Marichromatium purpuratum 984: one gene and its partner. Each later gene encodes a partner of the first gene's protein in a complex. Links are inferred from orthologs where the notes say so. Each region holds a gene or a part of one and is shown in the gene's direction. Other genes may lie near its edges.

Region 1 (6,870 bases):
TATGCATAGCGCCAAGGCCCTCAAGACCCGCGCCCGTATCCTCGAGACCGCCACGGCGCTGTTTCATTCCCATGGCTACCACACCACCGGGATCGATCGCATCATCGCCACGGCCGAGGTCAGCAAGGGCAGCTTCTTCTACCACTTTCGCAACAAGGAGGCGCTCGCCAGCGCCGTGCTCGCGCACGATCTCGACGAGGCCCTGAGCGAGTTCGGTCTAGCCGACGGACGAGCGTCCGAGGGCGAGCCCCGGCACGCGCTGCTCGCCCTGCTCGCGGCGATGGCCGCACGGATGTCACGCCCCGACGCGCAGGGACGGCCGCGCGGCTGCCTGTTCGGCAACCTCGCCGCCGAGCTGAGTCTGGAGCCCGGCCCCCTGCACCAAGAGGTCCGCGCCGCCCTCGAGCGTCTACGCGCACTGATCGCGGAGCTGCTGCGAGGCGCCCAGCAACGGCAAGAGATCATGACGACCGAGCCCCCGGAACGACTCGCCGGGATGATCCTGAGCCTGCTCGAGGGCGCGGCCCTGCTCGACAAGTCAGCACAACGCACCGCAGAACTCCCCCGGGCGCTGCACTTCATCGAGCAACGACTGCTCGACTGAGCCGGAGGATGACAGGGGACGTGACAGCCCCCTAAAAAGACAGACTTGTCTGTTTTCGAGCAATCGCCAGGACCGCAACGCCAGACGAGCGCACCAGGCAGTCCGCCACGGGGGAGGCCTCCCCACCAGGGCCCCATCGGCCCTCCATCATCGATGTCTGCGACAACATGGAGCACGCGATGAAGAGCAAGACGCTGATTCAGGTCGCCATGTCCGAGGAGACCCTGACGCGTGTCAGCACGCGGCTGACCCGGCTCGACGGCGTCGAGACCGTCGAGCACCGACGCGCCGGGCTACTGTTGATCGAGTTCGACCCCGAGCGGGTCGGCCTGCGCCACCTGATCGAGACGGCGCGTACCTGCAGCGATCGCGCCGAGATCGTCGACCTCTAGGGCGACCCGGGTCGGGACCCGTCCTCCCCGACCCGGGTCTTCGCCAGGCCCTATCGGCCGCGACGACCCAACCCGCGCGACAGCCCCGCGACAAGCAGCCCACCGCCAATCAGCCCCAGCGGGGCCGGCAACGGCACCGACTGGACCGGCGGGGTCGCGACCGGCGGAAACAGCGCCTCGGTGCTGACCGCGAAGGCGAACCGGAAGGTGGTCGCCTGTTCCTCGGCGGTACGGAAACCCTGACACCCGGCGCCCAACCCGAGCGCGGCGCACTCTTGCTCGTGCAGGGTGGCCATCGGTGCGACCCCGCCGCTGGCGTCCTGCAACAGCAGGCTCACCAGATACGCATTACCGTCGTAGAGGAAGGGGATGTCCAGGGTCTGCACCGCGAGCAGTCCGAACAGATCCGGACAGGGGTTGGTGCTGTCGCCGGCGCACGCCCCCTGGTTCGCCGTCTCCTTGAAGAAGAGTTCGAAGTCCAGGGTCCGGGTATCGATGCTGGGACCAGTGCTGGGCAGCTCTGGCGTCAGGGTCAGGCTGGTCGCGATACGTCCCCACTCGAGGGTCGAGTAGCGCGACGAGAGCCGGTTGTTCCAGTGGGTCAGGCTGGTGCCGACGCCGATCTCGGCGGCGTCATCGACGCTGCCGTCGACGACCGTCGAGACCGAGCCGATGGCCGGACCGCCGCTGCTCAAGTCATCGGTCACGCCATTACCGATGGTCAAGGCGCTGCGGTTGCGATCCGGATCGGTTGACGGTTGGCGAAAGTCGGGACTGATCGTCGGCGGCCTGCGAAACCAACACTTGATCCCCATGAACCCACAACTGCTGTAGTCGATATAGTCGGCAGCTCCCCAGGACAACTCGCGCTCACCGATCCGGACCTCACCGGTCGAGCCCGAGAATCGAGCATTCACGAATCGTGACTCAGCGCCATACTCCCACTGGGTCACCACCGGTCCGGCGAACGCCTCGCCCAACGTCACCAAGGCCAGGACCGGCATCTTCATCACTATCCGCTTGATCATGCTGACTCAACTCCTTTGTCTTCCCTGCTATCTTCCCTGCGCCGGGGCAGTTCATGATGCGCCGCATCCGGGTGGTCCCTTCTCGCAACGATGACGCACCCCCGGTGCGGGCATATAGGGCACGCTCCATGCCACATAACAGCAACAGACTGAAGACAAAGACATTTCATGAAACGCAATGCGCCATGAGCAAAAAACAACACATAAAGTGTAAACAAAACCGACGATCGGTCCTGTCAGATAGAACGCACTCAACCGCACCGCACCATCTGCAGATCCGCCCCTGCTGTGCGAGAATCCCATGCTTGTCGAAGTGACGAGGACCCGTTCGTGAACCAGGCCACATCCGCCACCCTGCACTCCCCGCTCGAACCACCGCTGCCAAAAGGCGTGAGTGAACGCAGGTGCTGGGGAGGACTGCACGGGGCCGGCGCGGCGCTCGCCATCGCCACTGCCGCCAGCCGTCACCCCGGGCTGGTGCTGGCGTTGGCCGAGGACGTGCAGGCCGCGCGGCGGTTGCAGGCGGAGCTGGGCTTCTTCCTCGCCGGTAGCGCACTCCCGGTGCTCGGCTTCCCCGACTGGGAGACCCTGCCCTACGACGTCTTCTCACCGCTGCCCGAACTGGTCTCCGAGCGGCTGCTGACCCTGCACCGCTTGCCGGGTCTCACCCGCGGCGTGCTGGTGGTGCCGGTGGCGACCCTGCTCCAGCGCCTGCCGCCGCGCGACTATGTCGATGCCCACTCGCTGGTACTCGCCTGCGGCGACCGGCTCGATCTCGACGCCACCCGACTGCGGCTCGAACACGCCGGCTACAGCGGTGTCTCGCAGGTCATGGGACACGGCGAGTACGCGGTACGCGGCTCGCTGCTCGACGTCTTCCCGATGGGCAGCCAGCAACCGTTACGCATCGACCTGTTCGACGACGAGGTCGAGAGCATCCGTCTGTTCGACCCCGAGACCCAGCGCTCGCACGAGCGCATCGAGCAGGTGCGGATGCTGCCGGCGCGCGAGTTCCCCTTCGACGAGCAGGCGATCGTCGGCTTCCGCAGCCGCTATCGCGCCAGCATCGAGGGCGACCCACAGCGCAGTCTGATCTATCGCGAGGTCTCGGAGGGGCGCACACCGGGCGGCATCGAGTCCTATCTGCCGCTGTTCTTCGACGACACCGCCACCCTCTTCGACTATCTGCCCGCCACCACCCTGGCAATCGAACCGGCGAGCGGTCGCGAGGCCGGCGCGGGCTTCCTCGCCAGCGTTGCCGAACGCCATGAGCAGCGTCGCCACGACGCCGAGCGCCCGCTGCTCGCCCCCGAGCAGCTCTATCTCGGCGTCGACGAACTGGCCGCCGCGCTCAACCGCATGCCTGGGGTGAACTACCGCACCGCACCGTTCGACACCCGCCCCAAGGGCTATGCCGGAGTCGACAACTTCGCCACCCTCGATCTGCCCCCACTGGAGCTGCAGGCGCGCGCCGCCGAGCCGGCACGAGCGCTGCAGCGCTTCCTCGCCACCCCGGGGCAGCGGGTGCTGCTGGTAGCCGAGAGCACCGGGCGGCGCGAGCTGCTCGCCGAGCAGCTGCGCGACTTCGGCATCCACGCCAGCCAGGTCGCTGATTGGGGCGCCTTCGTCAACGGCGAGCAACCACTGGCGCTCACCGTCGCCCCGCTCGAGCAGGGGCTGCGGCTCGCCGACCAGGGGCTGGCGCTGATCACCGAGACCCAGATCTATGGCGAGCGGGTACGCCAGGAGCGTCGCCGTCGTGCCCGCGAGCGCGACGGCGACGCGGTGGTGCGCAACCTCACCGAACTGACCGAGGGCGCGCCGGTGGTCCACGAGGAGCACGGCGTCGGGCGCTATCTGGGGCTGCAGACGCTCGAGGTCGGCGGCAGCAGCACCGAGTTCCTCACCCTCGGCTATGCCAAGGGCGACAAGCTCTATGTCCCGGTCAGCTCGCTGCACCTGATCTCGCGCTATACCGGCGCCACCCCCGAGCAGGCACCGCTGCACCGACTCGGCGGCGAACAATGGGAACGGATCAAGCGCAAGGCGGCGCAGAAGGCCTGCGACGTCGCCGCCGAACTGCTCGACGTCTACGCCCGACGCGCCGCCCGTCAGGGCGTGGCCAGTCCCGCGCCCGATACCGACTATGGCGCCTTCGCCGCCGCCTTCCCCTTCGAGGAGACCCCGGACCAGCTGCGCGCGATCGACAGCGTGCTCGCCGACATGGCCGACACCAAGCCGATGGATCGGGTGGTCTGCGGCGATGTCGGCTTCGGCAAGACCGAGGTGGCGATGCGCGCGGCCTTCGTCGCCGCCAACGGTGGGCGCCAGGTGGTGGTGCTGGTGCCGACCACCCTGCTCGCCCAACAGCACTTCGAGAATTTCTCCGACCGCTTCGCCGACTGGCCGATCAGAATCGAGAGCCTGTCGCGCTTTCGCACCGCGCGCGAACAGAAGCAGGTGTTCGCGGGATTGGCCGAGGGCACCATCGACATCGTCGTCGGCACCCACAAGCTGCTCCAGCCAGGTATCGAGTTCCACGACCTGGGGTTGGTGATCGTCGACGAGGAGCACCGCTTCGGAGTGCGCCACAAGGAGCGACTCAAGCAGCTGCGCAGCGAGGTCGATATCCTCACCCTCACCGCCACGCCGATCCCGCGCACCCTCAACATGGCGATGTCGGGGCTGCGCGACCTGTCGATCATCGCCACCCCGCCGGTCGAGCGTCACCCGATCAAGACCTTCGTCAGCCCGTGGAACGACGGCCTGATACAGGAGGCGGTACAACGCGAACTCAAGCGCGGCGGTCAGGTCTACTTCCTCCACAACGAGGTCGAGACCATCGAGAACCAGGCGCAGAAGCTCGAGGCGCTGATCCCGAGCGCGCGTGTCCAGATCGCCCACGGCCAGATGCGCGAGCGCGAACTCGAACGGATCATGCGTGACTTCTACCACCAGCGCTTCAACCTGCTGGTGTGCACCACCATCGTCGAGAGCGGTATCGACGTGCCCAGCGCCAACACCATCGTCATCAACCGCGCCGACAAGCTCGGCCTGGCCCAGCTCCATCAGCTGCGCGGCCGGGTCGGGCGCTCGCACCACCGCGCCTACGCCTATCTGATCACCCCGCCGACCAAGGCGATGACCACGGACGCGGTCAAGCGGCTGGAGGCGATCGAATCGATGGAGGACCTCGGCGCAGGCTTCACCCTCGCGACCCACGACCTTGAGATCCGCGGTGCCGGCGAGCTGCTCGGTGACGAGCAGTCGGGACAGATCGCCGAGGTCGGCTTCTCGCTCTACATGGAGCTGCTCGAGCACGCGGTCGAGGCGCTCAAGGCCGGGCGTACCCCGGAACTCGATCGACCGCTCAGTCACGGCGCCGAGATCGACCTGGGGGTCCCGGCGCTGCTGCCGAGCGACTATCTGCCCGACGTGCACGCCCGACTGGTGATGTACAAACGCATCGCCAGCGCCACCAGCAAGGAAGCGCTGCGGGAACTACAGGTGGAGATGATCGACCGTTTCGGGCTGCTGCCCGAACCGGCCAAGCGTTTGCTGGAGATCACCGCACTGAAGCTGCGGGTCCAGCCATGGGGGATCGTCAAGATCGAGGTAGGGATCGGCAGCGGGCGGATCTGCTTCGAGGACAATCCGCGGATCGATCCGGCCCGGCTGATCGGGCTGATCCAGGAGCAGCCCAAGGTCTACCGGCTCGATGGCGGCGACACGCTCAGGTTCTATCGCGAGATGCCCGAACCCGAGCAGCGACTGCGCCAGGTCGAGCAGCTCGTCGAGCGTCTTACCGGCGAGGGCCGTTGAGCGGGCATCAGTCCTGCGACTGACACCCCGGGCAGACGCCGTAGATCACCAGCGAGTGGTCCTGGATACGGAACCCCTTGTCCTCGGCGATCTGCGACTGGCGCTCCTCGATCAGACTGTCGACGAACTCGACCACCTTGCCGCACTTGACGCAGACCAGGTGGTCGTGGTGATCTCCGCTATTGAGTTCGAACACCGACTGCCCGCCCTCGAAATTGCGCCGGCACACCAGTCCGGCGCTCTCGAACTGGGTGAGCACCCGGTAGACGGTCGCCAGACCGACCTCCTCGTCCTGACTCAGCAATTGCTTGTAGACGTCCTCGGCACTGAGATGGCGCTTGCGGCTCTTCTCGAGGATGCCCAATATCTTGACCCGCGGGGCCGTGACCTTGAGGCCCGCACGTTTGATCTGTTGATTTTCCAAAACCGCTCTCCCCGTCTAGCCCGGAGGCGTCGGCGACCGCCCGGACTGCGTTGCTCACGCGCCGCCCGGTGATCGGGATCCGGCGCTGCTGTATCATGCCACGGTTATTCGCACAGTCATCGACGCAAAACAATGCGAAAGATTCTCACGTTTTCGATCCTCGGTTCTTTGTTGATTATCGTCGCGAGCGGTTGTTCGCGGGACAAGCGACCCGACGAGTACCGATCCTCCATGCTGGAGAACCTGCCATTCGTCTACAAGATGACGGTGCAGCAAGGCAATATCATCACCGAGGAGATGATCGATCAGCTCCAGCCGGGCATGACCAGGCGGCAGGTGCAGTACCTGCTCGGCACCCCGCTGCTGACCGATTTCTTCCATAACGACCGCTGGGATTACACCTATACCATCAAGCGTGGACACCAGCCGATGGAGATCCGCTATCTGACGCTGTACTTCGCGGAGGACAGCCTAGTTCGGATCGAAGGGGACATCAAACCCGACCCCATCCGGGCCCAGTCACGCGAACCCCGAGAAATCCTGGTCAAGGTGCCGGACCACGAGGGACGCAAGGGGCTGGTCGAGCGCAGCCTCAAGGCC
Region 2 (3,632 bases), 200 kb from region 1 along the record:
CCAGCGCCGCGGCGAAGGACAGCGCCACGCTGATGCCGATGGCGGCCATGCCCTTGGTGCGCACCTCCTCGCGAGTCAGATCGGCGGTCAGCGCAATGATCGCCGCGGCGATCGCGCCGCTGCCCTGCAGCACCCGACCGATGATCACCCAGTGGATGTCGTCGGCCAGCGCCGCCACCACGCTGCCCACGGCGAACAGCAGCAGGCCACCGAGGATCACCGGTTTGCGCCCGATGCGGTCGGAGAGCAGTCCGAGCGGGATCTGCAACAGCGCCTGGGTCAACCCGTAGGCGCCGATCGCCAGTCCGACCATCAGCGGGGTGGCGCCGGCGAGTTCGTGCGCATAGAGCGCGAACACCGGCAAGATCATGAACAGACCCAGCATCCGGGTGGAGAAGATGGCGGCGAGTCCGGCGGCAGCGCGCCGTTCGGTGGGTGAGAGGGACGGGCTCGGTGTCTCTGTCTGGCTCACGGCCACTGGCCTTTGCTTCTGGTACGCGAAGCTTCGCATAATAGCAGTTTGCCCTGGGCCGGCGCAGGCCGGACCATCGGCGTGGCGGCGAGCGCGCCTCCTGCCATCGACATCGAGACCTCTGCGGCCAGCCCATGGACACCATCCGCATCCGCGGCGCACGCACCCACAATCTCAAGGGGATCGACCTCGATCTGCCGCGCGAGCGGCTGATCGTCTTCACCGGGCTGTCGGGCTCGGGCAAGTCCTCGCTCGCCTTCGACACCCTCTACGCCGAGGGTCAGCGGCGCTATGTCGAGTCGCTCTCGGCCTATGCCCGGCAATTCCTCTCGGTGATGGACAAGCCCGACGTCGACCACATCGAGGGGCTCTCGCCGGCAATCTCGATCGAGCAGAAGACCACCTCGCACAACCCGCGCTCGACCGTCGGCACCATCACCGAGATCTACGACTATCTGCGCCTGCTCTTCGCCCGCGCCGGCGAGCCGCGCTGCCCCACCCACGGCGTGGCGCTCGCCGCCCAGACGGTCAGTCAGATGGTCGACCAGGTGCTCGCCCGCCCCGAGGGCGAGCGGCTGATGCTGCTCGCCCCGGTGGTACGCAACCGCAAGGGCGACCACCAGCGCCTGCTCGGCGAGCTGCACGCCCAGGGCTTCGTGCGCGCGCTGATCGACGGTGCCATCCACGAGCTCGACGCCCTGCCGGCGCTCGACGCCAAGCGCCGACACGACATCGCCCTGGTGGTCGATCGCTTCCGCGTGCGCGCCGACCTCGCCAGCCGTCTGGCCGAGTCCTTCGAGACTGCGCTGGCGCTCACCGAGGGCGTCGCCAGCGTCGTCGCCCTCGACGCGCCCAATCAGCCGTTGCTCACCTTCTCGGCCAACTTCGCCTGCCCGCACTGCGGCTACAGCATCACCGAGCTCGAACCCCGCGCCTTCTCCTTCAACAACCCCGCCGGCGCCTGCCCGGAGTGCGACGGTCTCGGCATCGAGCAGTTCTTCGACCCCGACAAGGTCGTGATCCACCCCGAGCTGAGCCTCGCCGGCGGCGCGGTGCGCGGCTGGGACCGGCGCAACGCTTATTACTTCGGGCTGATCCGCGCGCTCGGCGCGCACTATGGCTTCGACGTCGAGACCCCCTGGCGCGAGCTGCCCGAGACGGTGCGCGAGCGGGTGCTGTTGGGCAGCGGCGAGGCGCGCATTCGCGTGCGCCTGCCCAACGAGCGCGGCCCGGGGCGCGAGCGCCCCTTCGAGGGGGTGATCCGCAACATGGAGCGGCGCTACCGCGAGACCGAGTCGAACACCGTGCGCGAGGAGCTGGCGCGCTATCTCTCCCACCAGCCCTGCCCCGCCTGCCAGGGCTCGCGCCTCAACCAGGCAGCGCGTCACGTCTTCATCGGCGAGCACAACCTGCCGGCGCTGACCGCGCTGCCGGTGGGCGAGTCGCTGCGTTTCTTCGAGGGACTCAGGCTCACCGGCGCGCGCGGCGAGATCGGCGCCAAGGTGATCGGCGAGATCGCCACCCGGCTGCGCTTCCTGGTCGATGTCGGCCTCGACTATCTCACCCTCGAGCGCAGCGCCGACACCCTCTCCGGCGGCGAGGCCCAGCGCATCCGCCTGGCCAGCCAGATCGGTGCCGGGCTGGTCGGGGTGCTCTATATCCTCGACGAACCCTCGATCGGGCTGCACCAGCGCGACAACGCCCGGCTGCTGCGCACCCTCACCCATCTGCGCGACCTCGGCAACACGGTGATCGTAGTCGAGCACGATGAGGATGCGATCCGCGCCGCCGACCAGGTCGTCGACCTCGGCCCCGGCGCCGGTGCCCACGGCGGCCAGGTGATCGCCCAGGGCAGCGCCGCAGAGATCGCCGATGATCCCGCCTCGCTCACCGGACGCTATCTCAGCGGCGCCGAGCGCATCGCCATCCCGACCCGACGCCAGCCCCCCGACCCCGAGCGCCAGCTGCGCATCCTCGGCGCGCGCGGCAACAACCTGCGCGCCGTCGACGTCGCCATCCCGGTCGGCACCCTGTGCTGCGTCACCGGGGTGTCGGGCTCGGGCAAGTCGACGCTGATCAACGACACCCTCTACCCGGTCGCCGCGCGTCACTTCAACGGCGCCAGCCTGCGCCCGCGCCCGCACGGCGCGATCGAGGGGCTGGAGCACTTCGACAAGGTCATCGACATCGACCAGAGCCCGATCGGGCGCACCCCGCGTTCCAACCCGGCGACCTACACCGGGCTGTTCAACATGGTGCGCGAGCTGTTCGCCAACGTCCCCGAGGCCCGCGCCCGGGGCTATGGCCCGGGGCGCTTCAGCTTCAACGTCAAGGGCGGGCGCTGCGAGGCGTGCAAGGGCGACGGGCTGATCCGCGTCGAGATGCACTTCCTCCCCGACGTCTATGTCCAGTGCGAGACCTGTCAGGGCCGACGCTACAACCGCGAGACCCTGGAGATCCGCTACAAGGGCAAGCGCATCGACGAGGTGCTCGACCTCACCATCGCCGAGGCGCTGGAGTTCTTCGCCGCCATCCCGCTGATCCAGCGTCGGCTGCAGACCCTGGTCGATGTCGGCCTCGCCTATGTCCGGCTCGGCCAGAGCGCCACCACCCTCTCCGGCGGCGAGGCGCAGCGTGTCAAGCTCAGCCGCGAACTGGCCAAGCGCGCCAGTGGCCGCACCCTCTACATCCTCGACGAGCCGACCACCGGGCTGCACTTCCACGACGTGCGCCAGCTGCTCGAGGTGCTCCACCGGCTGCGCGACCAGGGCAACACCGTGGTGGTGATCGAGCACAACCTCGACGTCATCAAGACCGCCGACTGGATCATCGACCTCGGCCCCGAGGGCGGCGACAAGGGCGGCGAGATCGTCGCCACCGGCACCCCCGAGGCGATCGCCGCCGAACCGCGCTCGCACACCGGGCGCTTCCTCGCCCCGCTGCTCGCGCGCGGCTGGTGAGCCGAGGCCCGCTTCACACGACGCCGGCGCAACGAGGCCGGCGAGGAGTCCGTTCCCAGGTGCAAGAGACACCCCTGCAGATCCTCAACCGCGTCTTCGGCTACGAGCGCTTCCGCGGCGACCAGGCCAAGATCATCGACCGCCTGCTCGACGGCGACGATGCGCTGGTACTGATGCCCACCGGCGGCGGCAAGTCGCTG

What was found. The genes of interacting proteins can lie anywhere in the genome.
Region 2: the proteins of mfd (region 1) and uvrA are in contact, whole or in part, in a crystal structure (PDB 4DFC), measured with the Escherichia coli proteins. The link is inferred for Marichromatium purpuratum 984 from one-to-one orthologs.

What each region holds. Positions count from the first base shown.
Region 1 is NZ_CP007031.1:2,592,200-2,599,069, forward strand. The notes cover bases 2,000-6,046. They hold mfd (transcription-repair coupling factor), read left to right. Parts: upstream 2,000-2,354; coding sequence 2,355-5,846; downstream 5,847-6,046. Other genes in these bases: MARPU_RS11300 (THxN family PEP-CTERM protein), read right to left, coding at 2,000-2,024; fur (ferric iron uptake transcriptional regulator), read right to left, coding at 5,854-6,046. Also shown: MARPU_RS16765 (TetR/AcrR family transcriptional regulator), read left to right, coding at 2-604; MARPU_RS11295 (hypothetical protein), read left to right, coding at 784-996; more of MARPU_RS11300, read right to left, coding at 1,047-1,999; more of fur, read right to left, coding at 6,047-6,270; MARPU_RS11315 (outer membrane protein assembly factor BamE), read left to right, coding at 6,403-6,870. UniProt on the Escherichia coli protein: Couples transcription and DNA repair by recognizing RNA polymerase (RNAP) stalled at DNA lesions. Mediates ATP-dependent release of RNAP and its truncated transcript from the DNA, and recruitment of nucleotide excision repair machinery to the damaged site.
Region 2 is NZ_CP007031.1:2,790,985-2,794,616, forward strand. The notes cover bases 227-3,632. They hold uvrA (excinuclease ABC subunit UvrA), read left to right. Parts: upstream 227-606; coding sequence 607-3,432; downstream 3,433-3,632. Other genes in these bases: MARPU_RS12135 (MFS transporter), read right to left, coding at 227-511; recQ (DNA helicase RecQ), read left to right, coding at 3,492-3,632. Also shown: more of MARPU_RS12135, read right to left, coding at 1-226. UniProt on the Escherichia coli protein: The UvrABC repair system catalyzes the recognition and processing of DNA lesions. UvrA is an ATPase and a DNA-binding protein. A damage recognition complex composed of 2 UvrA and 2 UvrB subunits scans DNA for abnormalities.